Regions from separate parts of the Thermoanaerobacter siderophilus SR4 genome, predicted to be linked through region 2. Evidence: riboswitches for the same ligand, from Rfam matches in the RefSeq annotation. Region 2 holds a riboswitch; the other holds the start of a gene.

Region 1 (5,158 bases), 510 kb from region 2:
TCAAACAGCCAATGTAAAAAGCCAATTCAGTCCGTAATATGTTAAAAAAACTGAGAATATGATCAGCAGACTGAGCAAGTGCATTTGCCACGAGGTTGATTCCTCTGTCTTTTAAGTCAGATAAAGCTCTTGCCCCGCTTTCATCGCGCTCACTTATATAAAAAGTATAAGCATTCGGTCTTTTTGAAAAAATCCTGTCTATTAGACTTTGTTTTTATCCTCCTGTTTGCGAAGAATATAATTGACACCTTTATTGCCTTTACCCAACTCAGCACTGATCAAAATTCCATCGCGAAATTCCAGTTCTTTTAAATGATTTTGGATACTTTCAAAATATTCATCATCAAGTTCTTTTTTGAGCATTGTAAAAAACCTTTTAAAACCATATGATTCGAATTTATCAGCATGTTGGTCGGCAATACTCTTTAGTTTTTTCAGCATTTCCATAAACATATGCAATACATCCATTGAGCTATGAAGTATAGCTGCAGGGTACCTGGTGAAAATGCTAAAATAATACTTTTTCTCGTTTTCAATTGCTTCTACTGCTATATTATAGATATTCCTAACAATGGAAGAATTTTTTAGAGAATCCTTCAGAACATCTTGGCGATATAATATTGTATCCAGATCACTATACACGCTGGATAAAACAGATTTTTTGGCTACTTCAAATAAAAAATTATCACCAAGGGACATAGCATTGAACAAAGTGTTTAATTCTAAATCCTGTATCAATGCTTCTTCGTTCGAGGGCAATTTTTGTTGCAGGTCAAAATCATGATCTCTATACATAAGTAAAACTTTCATGATTTTATCCTCTCCTTTAAGCAATTATACGTTAGCCTGTATTTTTCAGCAATTGATATGGCGTATGAAAGCCCATCAGGAGGTCTTCTAACAATTTTATATGTGCGCAATGCCGGATTCTCAGGAACTACCGTACTGACCATACTTACAATTTTTTCGCTTAAGAATGCCAATTCATCTATAAATGTTACCCAGACGCACAGCACATCTAATTGTATTATTTTTTCCATTATCTTCTTACTTAAAAATAATGCGTCTTTTGCTGTGGTAGAGGTAAAAATTTCATTCATTATTATAATACTGTTTGATGTCGCATGAGCAAGAATATTGTGAATTCTAAACAATTCATCTTCCAGTTTTCCACGAAGATCTTTAATATTTTCTTCCTTTTCAAAATGTGTAAATAGTTTATCAAAAAGAAAGAGTTGCGCTTCCTTTCCGGGAACAGGGCAGCCTATACTGGCCAAATAATGCAATTGTCCAAAAGTGCGGGCAAATGTTGTTTTGCCTCCCTGGTTCGGACCGGTAATTACAAATATACGCTCTTTACCTTTTAAATAAAAATCATTACAAACAACAGCCGAATTTTCGTTGATGAGTTTATAAGCCAGAGCTAAATCAAATCCTTCGTAATTATAAACTTCCTTGCATTTACTAGATATTTGTGGATAACAAAATTTTAGTCCAGCGCGCTTGAATAGTGCCATATATTCCAAATAAGCAATATAAAATTGTACTTCCCTATCAAAAGTAGCTATTGTCTCGTCTAAATAATCACTATTTTTCATACAATAATTATCAAGATTAGAAAATATATCATGATATAACTGAGCTACTAAATCCAATATTTTTGCTTCGACATGGTTCATATCTGGCCAATCAGAAAATTTGACTTTATAATCCTTTGCTGCTTCCTGTTTGAATTTTTCAAACGTTTTTTCTACTTCTATACTGTAATCAATTTCAGATTCATATTTACGAACCGTCACACGGTTACCTTTTATTAACAAGCAATATTTTACTGTAGACAAATCAGCTTTAAGTTTTTTCGTTTCACTCAGTAGCAGCTGAAAACGGTCAGAATTAATATAATCTATCAAATATTGACGAAATGCTAAAAAACCACGAGATTTTAACTCTACAGAAGACAAGTCTTCTACTAAATCAGTAATTGCATCACAGTAGATTTCTACAGCATCCAAAAACCATCTTTCTTTCTGGTATTTGTAGTAAAGTTTGTCTGCTTGAGCAAGGTGTTTGCGCATTTCTTGCATTTTTTCCGCAAATGATTTTATATCCTCAAGCAAAACTTCATTTTCAAGATCTTGCATTATTTCATGGCGATACTTGATAGTATCAATATCGTTTAAAGGAGTGTAAAAAAACAGTTTTAAATTATATTCTTCTTTGCCTCTTGTTATGACATCTATAATTTGATCAAGATTTAAGTCAACAAAAAAATCAGGCGCTTCGAATGTTTCTTTTTTTACTCCATCTTCGTTTTTTTCAAATAATATGCTATGGAAAGGCATAAGAAAGTACCTCCCTTTCAAAGTTGTAGGCAAATGCACTAAATACAAAAAAGCTGACAACCCCTACGTTTTTACCGTAGAAGCCATCAGCTGTTTATCAGCAGTTCGGATTTTCCAAAAGGGGGCTTCATCCCTTTTTGAATATTATATCACTTTTTTATGAAGCCTGCAAGAATATGTGAAAATTTACTTCAAAGCATAATGTTTATGTTTATTTGTTTAAAATAAAAAGATTTTTGTATTGTTTTATATCCAAATTTTGTAATACTGCTTATTATTCTATAAGTAAACTTAACAATATAAAATACTAGATATCATTATTTTGTAGTATAATGATAATATGAGAAAAATAAATATTCATTCATTTTATGTTTTGGGAGGGATCTTATTGAATAAAGGTAAAAGTATAACATTCAATACTTTAATACATTGGGAAGAATTTCGCAAGCGTATTATAGTTGAAGGCATTATAACAGGTTTCTTTGTTGGATTGATTATTGCTATTTTAAGATATATTCTTGAAAAAACAAATATTCTTGTAATAAGTGTATACAAAATTCTTCATACAAATCTTTACTTGTTAATTGGCTGGATAATTTTCCTTTCTCTAATAGGCTTATTATTGGGTATAATAGTGAAAAAAGAACCTATGATAAGCGGTAGCGGTATACCTCAAGTTGAAGGCATGATTATCGGTTATATAAAAGTTAATTGGTTACGAGTTTTATTGTTAAAGCTCATAGGTACTATTTTAGCGATAGGTGCAGGACTTTCTTTAGGACGCGAAGGTCCATGTGTGCAAATTGGTTCTTCAATCGGACAAGGAATAAGTAGGTTGTTTGGTAGATTTAGAGTTGAAGAAAAATACCTTCTTACATGTGGAGCTAGTGCAGGGCTTGCAGCAGCTTTTAATGCACCACTTGCAGGAGTTATTTTTGCTCTTGAAGAACTGCATAAAAATTTCTCACCATTGGTACTTGTATCTAGTATGGTTTCATCACTTACATCAACTTTTGTAGCTGGTGAACTATTAGGAATCAAACCTATTTTTAATCTGAAAAATCTAGCAGTAATGCCGCTTAATAATTATCTTTATCTTATTTTACTTGGAATTATCGTTGGGTTATGTGGAATTGTATTTAATAAAACTCTTTTAAAAACTCAAGATATATATAACATGTTAAAAATAAAATCACATATGAAGCCAATAATACCTCTTATTATATCTGTTGCAGTTGGACTATGGATACCTATGGCACTTGGCGGCGGTGAAAGTCTTGTCGATACATTAAGTAAAGATAGTTTTAGTTTAAAATTTTTAATTTTGCTATTGATTGTTAAATTTTTATTTACTATGGTAAGCTATGGCTCAGGTGTACCAGGAGGTATTTTTATGCCTCTCCTTATAATAGGTTCACTGATTGGCAACATATACGGAACTGTAATAATTAACATAATGCATATAAACCCTATTTATATCAAAAATTTTATTGTATTTGCTATGGCAGGATATTTTGCTGCTATAGTTAGGGCACCGATAACAGGTAGTTTGCTCGTAACTGAAATGACCGGTTCATTTTCTCATTTGTTGGCCCTAAGCACTGTCTCTATAACGGCATACCTTTCATCAGATTTGTTCTCAAATATGCCGATTTATGAATCTTTGTTAGAACGTCTGCCAATAAAGAAAGGACAAAAATCTATTACCGCCAATAAAAAAAGAAAGACGATTTTCGAAATGCCTGTTTGTGTAGGCTCAAGTTTAGATGGCAAAAAATTAAAGGATATTAGTTTGCCCCAAAGTTGCTTACTTGTTGGCATAAAGAGGGGAACGCATGAATTAATACCAAAGGGAAATACGAAAATTCTAGCCGGCGATTATCTAGTAGTCCTTGCAGATGAAGATAAAGCTACAGAAATTAGAGAAATTTTGTTGAATATGACACAGAAGTGAACAAATCTTAAATAGACACGGGGACGGTTTCTTTGTCCGAGTCGGACAAATGAACCGTCCCCGTGTCTATTGGGAAAAAGGGAATCACCATTCGCAGCACTATAGATTTACTCATAGCACAAACAGCCATTGAAAACAATTTATATTTGTTGCACGATGATAAAACTTTTTCTTTAATTGCACAAGTTGATGAAAGATTAAAAGAGTACTAAAAAGAAGTCTGTATAAAAAAGTGGCAGCCTTTTTTATTATGTATTTATTGCACTGGAAGAACTTCAGCAGCACGTTCCAATTCGTAACCTTCCGGAGTAACCATTCGAAAAAGCATTATTCGGCTCTTTGTTTCTTTATCCACCATTATCCCAGCATCACTATAGTTTATCCTCACCGTTTGGTAACCTTGAAGTTGAGGTTCAACTACCACCAACCATTCATCATCCAATCGGTAGATTTCTTTAACCTTATGAGATAATAGCCATAGTTCAAAAGAATGTGATGAATTAAAAGAACTGCCGACTGGTTTTTCCCAGTCTTCTGAAAATCCAATCATGTAATACAACCCTGCTCCTTCAGAAAGTCCTCCGGTATAAATGAAAAAGTTGCGTTGAGCACAACTAATAAGTTGTGTTATGTCACTATATTTTCCTCCCATAAAGGTACTATGCCAAGCTTTAGAGTAAATAGGTCGAATCCAGCTATCATCTTCGCTGGTAATTTCAAAAGGAACTTTACAACCAAGCGAACGGATATCTTGAATAGAATGAATCTTATTTTGTTCTAAGAACTGTTTAATTTGTTCTCTGTTCCAATCGTTCACTATTGTGTTAGGTTGTTCTGGCTCAATGGCATGTAACCTCTCCAA
Region 2 (5,158 bases):
TATATCCCTCAAACAATCAAAGTCATCTATTTCTTTTTCCTTATCAGACGTTTCTATGTCACATAATAATATACGTAATTTTTCAATTATAGGCTTAAATATATTTTCGACAACAGTGTTGTACTCAAGCACAAATGACCTCGTTTCACCTTCTATGTTCCCATTTATTTTTAGCCATGAATATAACAATATAGACCCATTTTCAATGTAATTAATATTTTCAATAGGATACGAAACAGCATTAATACTATTTTTCATTTTTTCGAGAAAAACCACATTATTTTCATACAAGAACATGAGTTTATCGTTTGTCTTTCTTCTACCCCAGCTATCAGCAGGAGCATATATAGCATTTAAAAACTGGGTTGAATCTTTAAAGTTCTCATCATAGTAAAATTTAAATATTTCTGGAATTTCACTGTAGTCTTTCACATTTCTTGCCCAGGAATCTATATCAGACGGCATTTCTCTCACCCCCCTTTTAACTTTTTTCAATTTTAAACAGTGTTATTAAAACAACTGCCATTATGGAACATAATGCTCCAAAGTAAAAGGGTGCAGCAGGAGATACTTTATCCCACAAATATCCAGCAATAAAACTTGCGGGAAGTGCGAGTAGTCCCATCGATGCATTATACAGCCCAAATGCAGTTCCTCTATTACTATCATCGACTATATGTGCAACAAGAGACTTTGCAACACCTTCCGTTGTTGAATAGTAAACCCCATATATCGCGTACAAAACCCAAATATGCCACGGCAATTTTGCTAATGCAAAACCGAGATATGTAACTGCATAAATAATCCAACCTAACCTTATTACATTAACTCTTCCTATTTTGTCAGACAATACTCCACTTGGTACTGATAATAAAGCATAAAACAGATTAAACATAGCTATAATTATCGGTATCGTTGAATCTTTTACACCAACACTGCGTGCTCTTAAAATCAAAAATGCATCACTACTGTTGCCAAGCGTAAATATCAGCATTACAATGAAAAACAGCAGAAATTTTCCCTTAAAAGCAGACAAATCTAATTTGAAAGATGAACTTACTCTTTCGCCCTTTTGCTCCACTACAAATAAACCTATGAGGATTATTGTGATAAAAGCTACAAGGCCAGCAATCAAAAATATTAATCTGTACTTTATAGAATCTGTATATTTGGCAAACAAGAGCATCAAACCAGCAGTAATCAATGGCCCAAGGAAAGAACCTAATGTGTCAAGCATTCTTTGAAATCCAAACGAAAAGCCCATATTTTTCATTTTAGAAGATTTTGCAACAAGTGCATCTCTCGGCGCATCTTTTGTACCTTTCCCAATACCATCAACCAGTCTCAACCCAAAAACCATTGCAGCACCATTCGTCAATGGCAGTAATACTCTTCCAATGGCAGAGAATAGATATCCAATAAACACAATAGATTTCCTTTTTCCAATTTTATCTGAAATTATTCCGGATATTATTCTCATAAGGCTTACAACTGTAGTGACACTTCCCTCTATTAAACCTACCATTTCTTTACTCAGTCCTAGAATCTGCGTATAAAAAGTAGGCAAAATAGGTACAATCATATCCTGACTTAATCCACCAAAAAATGCAACCCAACCCAAGACTTTAATGTTATTATTCTCATTGTTTTTATTTCTTTATTTTCCAATTGACTCACCTTCCTTATTTGCCACTCTTGTTTTAATTTTCTCCAAAGAATTTTCAATGATATTTTTTGTTAAAATTGAGAATTTATCTTTGTTTTCTAAAAGAAACCTGTGAGACTCTTCTCCGCCAATCTCTCCAAGAGCCCAAACAATAATCTGTTCAATATATGGGTCCTTTTTATCCCCATTATTGCGTAAATGTTCTATCAATACTTTTTCTGCTTTCTTTATTTTAAGTTCTCCAATTATTTTTGCTGCCATATAAGCGACATTATAATCCGGATGATTTATGGCTTTTATAAGTTTTTCACTGTAATCATCATCTGATATATTTTTAAAATCATATCCGCAATTTGAGCACTTTTCTTCTCCAATTTCAGCTATTTTAAAACACACAGGACATATATATCTCATCATTCATCAACCCTTATACCTAAAGTTTTTTTAAGATATCTATTTTCAGACTCATAACCTTTTAATCTTATTTCAAGTGTTTGGTTGTCACGCATCAACTGAAAATTTTTAAATTTCATTGCAGAGTATTTAGACGCCATAGAAATAAGCTGTCTTCTTAAATCATCTTCATTAGGATTATCCCGTTCTATTTGATATGCTTTAATCCCCATTTCAAAAATAGCTCTATATGCGTCTTCTTCTGTAAAACCATCTTTTTCAAAATCAGCAACTAACTCTTTGATTTCTTCAAAGCTTTCATCAGTAATTTCAAAAGAAATCCTAATCATAATAGCCACCTCGCAATAGTTTCAATGCTCTTTCAATCGAATCCTTAGAGTCATACCATGGTTCATCATGAAATCTATAATCAAATTTTGTTATAAACCATTCGAGGTCATTAATATTTTTTTCAATTGCAGCTTCATTTATTTTAAATATTTTCTCAATTTGTGGTGTAACATCCTTTGCACTTTCCATAAGCATATTTAAGTGGTGGAAACATAATCTAGACAAGCCTTCAATGTGCCTTTCAACAAAATCTTTATCAGCATGTAAAATATCTATCAATATATGCATCTGGTATTTATCTCTTTCACTTAAATAATCACAAATAAGGCATTTGTTTTTTGTTTCTTTCCCTCTTTTTTTCTTTAAAGACTTACGTTTGTCTGTAATCTGCTGCAATTTATAACTGATATTTGCTTTTAATGCAATTGCCAAACCTAATTTATCATATGAGTTATTCAATAATTCCAAATGATAATGGCAAAAATTTGTCTCTCTTATTTTGACATACATTTCAGGGTCTTTTAAAACCTCATCTTCAAACAAATGCTCACAATAGGCTTTTTCTTCGTCTTTTATAACCTTGCATATTGGACAACCTCCCTTATATTTTTCAAAAACCTCATACAATGGAATAAATTCTAACTTCATGCAGATTCTCATCCTCTCTTTTTTGTCAAATAAACAAAAATGGCTTCTACGAAAGCGCGTAGAAGCCATTAGCCTTCACGGCAATAAGGTGAGCTTCATCACCGTTATTTAACTTTTCTCTATAATAATATTATACATTTTTTAAACAAAAATACAAGTGAAAAGGCTACATATTAAAGACTGTTTTTCGGTTTGGATTTATGATTTTTGCTTAACATTTAATAAATCTTAATTATTTTTATCTTTTTATCTAATTATCCCACAAAATATCTATGGTATAATTATATTGGATAAACAAAATCTTTATAAAAAGGGGTTAGAATAAAATTGACATCATATGTAAAAAAACGAACCTTTATTATATTTATCTTTTTTACTATTATGATTTTCGCCCTTATCGTAAGGCTTATATGGATACAGGGTATAAACTCTGAAAAACTTGCCATGGCAGTCGAAAGGCAAAGTACTGCTGATATCATATTAAAGCCTCAACGGGGCAATATTTATGATGTAAACGGGAATATCCTTGCCTGTAATGTTCCAGCAGGAGATGTATTTGCGGCTCCTAAATTTATAAAAAATCCAGAAAAAGCTTCAGAAGAACTCTATAAATACTTAAATATGGACAAAGACTCACTTTATAAAATTCTTTCAAATAAAAACTCAGAATGGGCTGTACTTGGCAGGTCCATTCCTCTAGAAAATATAAACAAAATAAAAAGTCTTAACATACCAGGCATATATGTAGAAGATACTTTTATGAGAAACTATCCCAACGGCAAAATGCTATCACAAGTATTAGGTTTTGCAGGAATTGATGGCAACGGTTTGTATGGCCTTGAATATTCTTTAGATAAATACTTAAGTGGTGTACCTGGTCGTGAAATCTCTCTTGTTGATGCAGAAGGTAGAAAAGTAGGAGTCCCAAGCAAGCTTTACAAACCTACAAATGGTAATAATATTGTCCTTACAATTGATTCTGTAATACAAAGTTATACAGAAAAAGCCATAAAAAATGGCTATGAAAAGTATAAACCGCAAGATGGTATAACAGCAATAGTCATGAATCCCAAAACAGGTGAAATTCTAGCAATGGCAAATATACCTGATTTTGATCCTAATAATCCTCAAAAAATATCCTCACAAGACTATTGGTCAAACCCGGCAGTCTCTAGCATTTATGAGCCTGGTTCCGTCTTTAAAGTAATTACTGCTTCTGCTGCTTTAGAATCAGCGGTAGTAACACCTGATGAGCAATTTGATGACCCCGGTTATTATATTGTATCGGGGCATAGAATTAATAGCTGGACAAAATTAGGTAAGATAAACTTCGAAGAAGCTATAGAAAAATCTAGTGACACAGTTTTTATGCAGGTAGTAGAACGATTAGGTGTCGATGCCTTTTATAAATACATACAAGCTTTTGGTTTCGGCACTCCAACAGGAATTGAGCTTCCTGGAGAAGCCAGTGGAATGATTTTGCCAAAGTCAAAGATATATCCTGTCGACCTCGCTACTATGTCCTTTGGACAAGGAATCGCTGTAACTCCACTCCAAATGATTACGGCTTTTTCTGCCGTGATAAATGGTGGAAACCTTATGGTCCCACATATTGTAAAATACATCGAAAACGGCGATAAAATAATTAAAGAATATAAGCCTCAAATAGTTAGACAAGTTATCTCTAAAAAAACTTCCGATACAATGAAGTATATACTTGAAAAAACAGTAACAGAGGGTACCGGCCAAGCGGCACAAGTACCTGGATATACAGTAGGTGGAAAAACAGGTACAACGGAAAATTATGCTCCAGGAAAATACGTAGCATCATTTGCTGGATTTGCACCAGTTGAAAACCCAAAAATTGCCGTATTAGTTCTTGTTAAAAATCCAACGCAAAATGGTCATATGGGAGGAGAAGTAGCCGCACCAATAGCCCAGGAAATATTAAGAGATACTCTTAGGTATTATGACACAGTAAAAAAGTAAAAAATAATAATACCCGTTATTTGTACTGCACCAACTGACTTACACTATTTTTTATTTCCTCTGTTATATCAAAGGCATTTTTGCTATTTTTTATTCCTTCTTTTATTTTTG

Evidence for each region. A riboswitch is a leader RNA that binds a small molecule or an ion and turns the genes downstream of it on or off. The one in region 2 is predicted to bind fluoride.
Region 1: it holds a riboswitch for fluoride, as region 2 does, so the genes downstream of both, THESIDRAFT1_RS04960 (MutS-related protein) here and THESIDRAFT1_RS02430 (DUF6062 family protein) in region 2, are expected to answer to the same signal.

What each region holds. Positions count from the first base shown of each region.
Region 1 covers NZ_CM001486.1:1,007,395-1,012,552, forward strand. Annotated here, with positions in the region: gene THESIDRAFT1_RS15090 (MutS-related protein) at 1-91, opposite strand, end outside; gene THESIDRAFT1_RS15095 (hypothetical protein) at 202-810, opposite strand; gene THESIDRAFT1_RS04960 (MutS-related protein) at 807-2,342, opposite strand; fluoride riboswitch at 2,413-2,486, opposite strand; gene THESIDRAFT1_RS04965 (ClC family H(+)/Cl(-) exchange transporter) at 2,731-4,296, shown strand; gene THESIDRAFT1_RS04970 (copper amine oxidase N-terminal domain-containing protein) at 4,553-5,158, opposite strand, start outside.
Region 2 covers NZ_CM001486.1:499,470-504,627, forward strand. Annotated here, with positions in the region: gene THESIDRAFT1_RS13760 (hypothetical protein) at 1-465, opposite strand, end outside; gene THESIDRAFT1_RS02415 (MFS transporter) at 482-1,582, opposite strand; gene THESIDRAFT1_RS02420 (HEAT repeat domain-containing protein) at 1,658-2,083, opposite strand; gene THESIDRAFT1_RS02425 (hypothetical protein) at 2,080-2,409, opposite strand; gene THESIDRAFT1_RS02430 (DUF6062 family protein) at 2,402-3,058, opposite strand; fluoride riboswitch at 3,111-3,170, opposite strand; gene THESIDRAFT1_RS02435 (peptidoglycan D,D-transpeptidase FtsI family protein) at 3,386-5,047, shown strand; gene THESIDRAFT1_RS02440 (ABC transporter substrate-binding protein) at 5,064-5,158, opposite strand, start outside.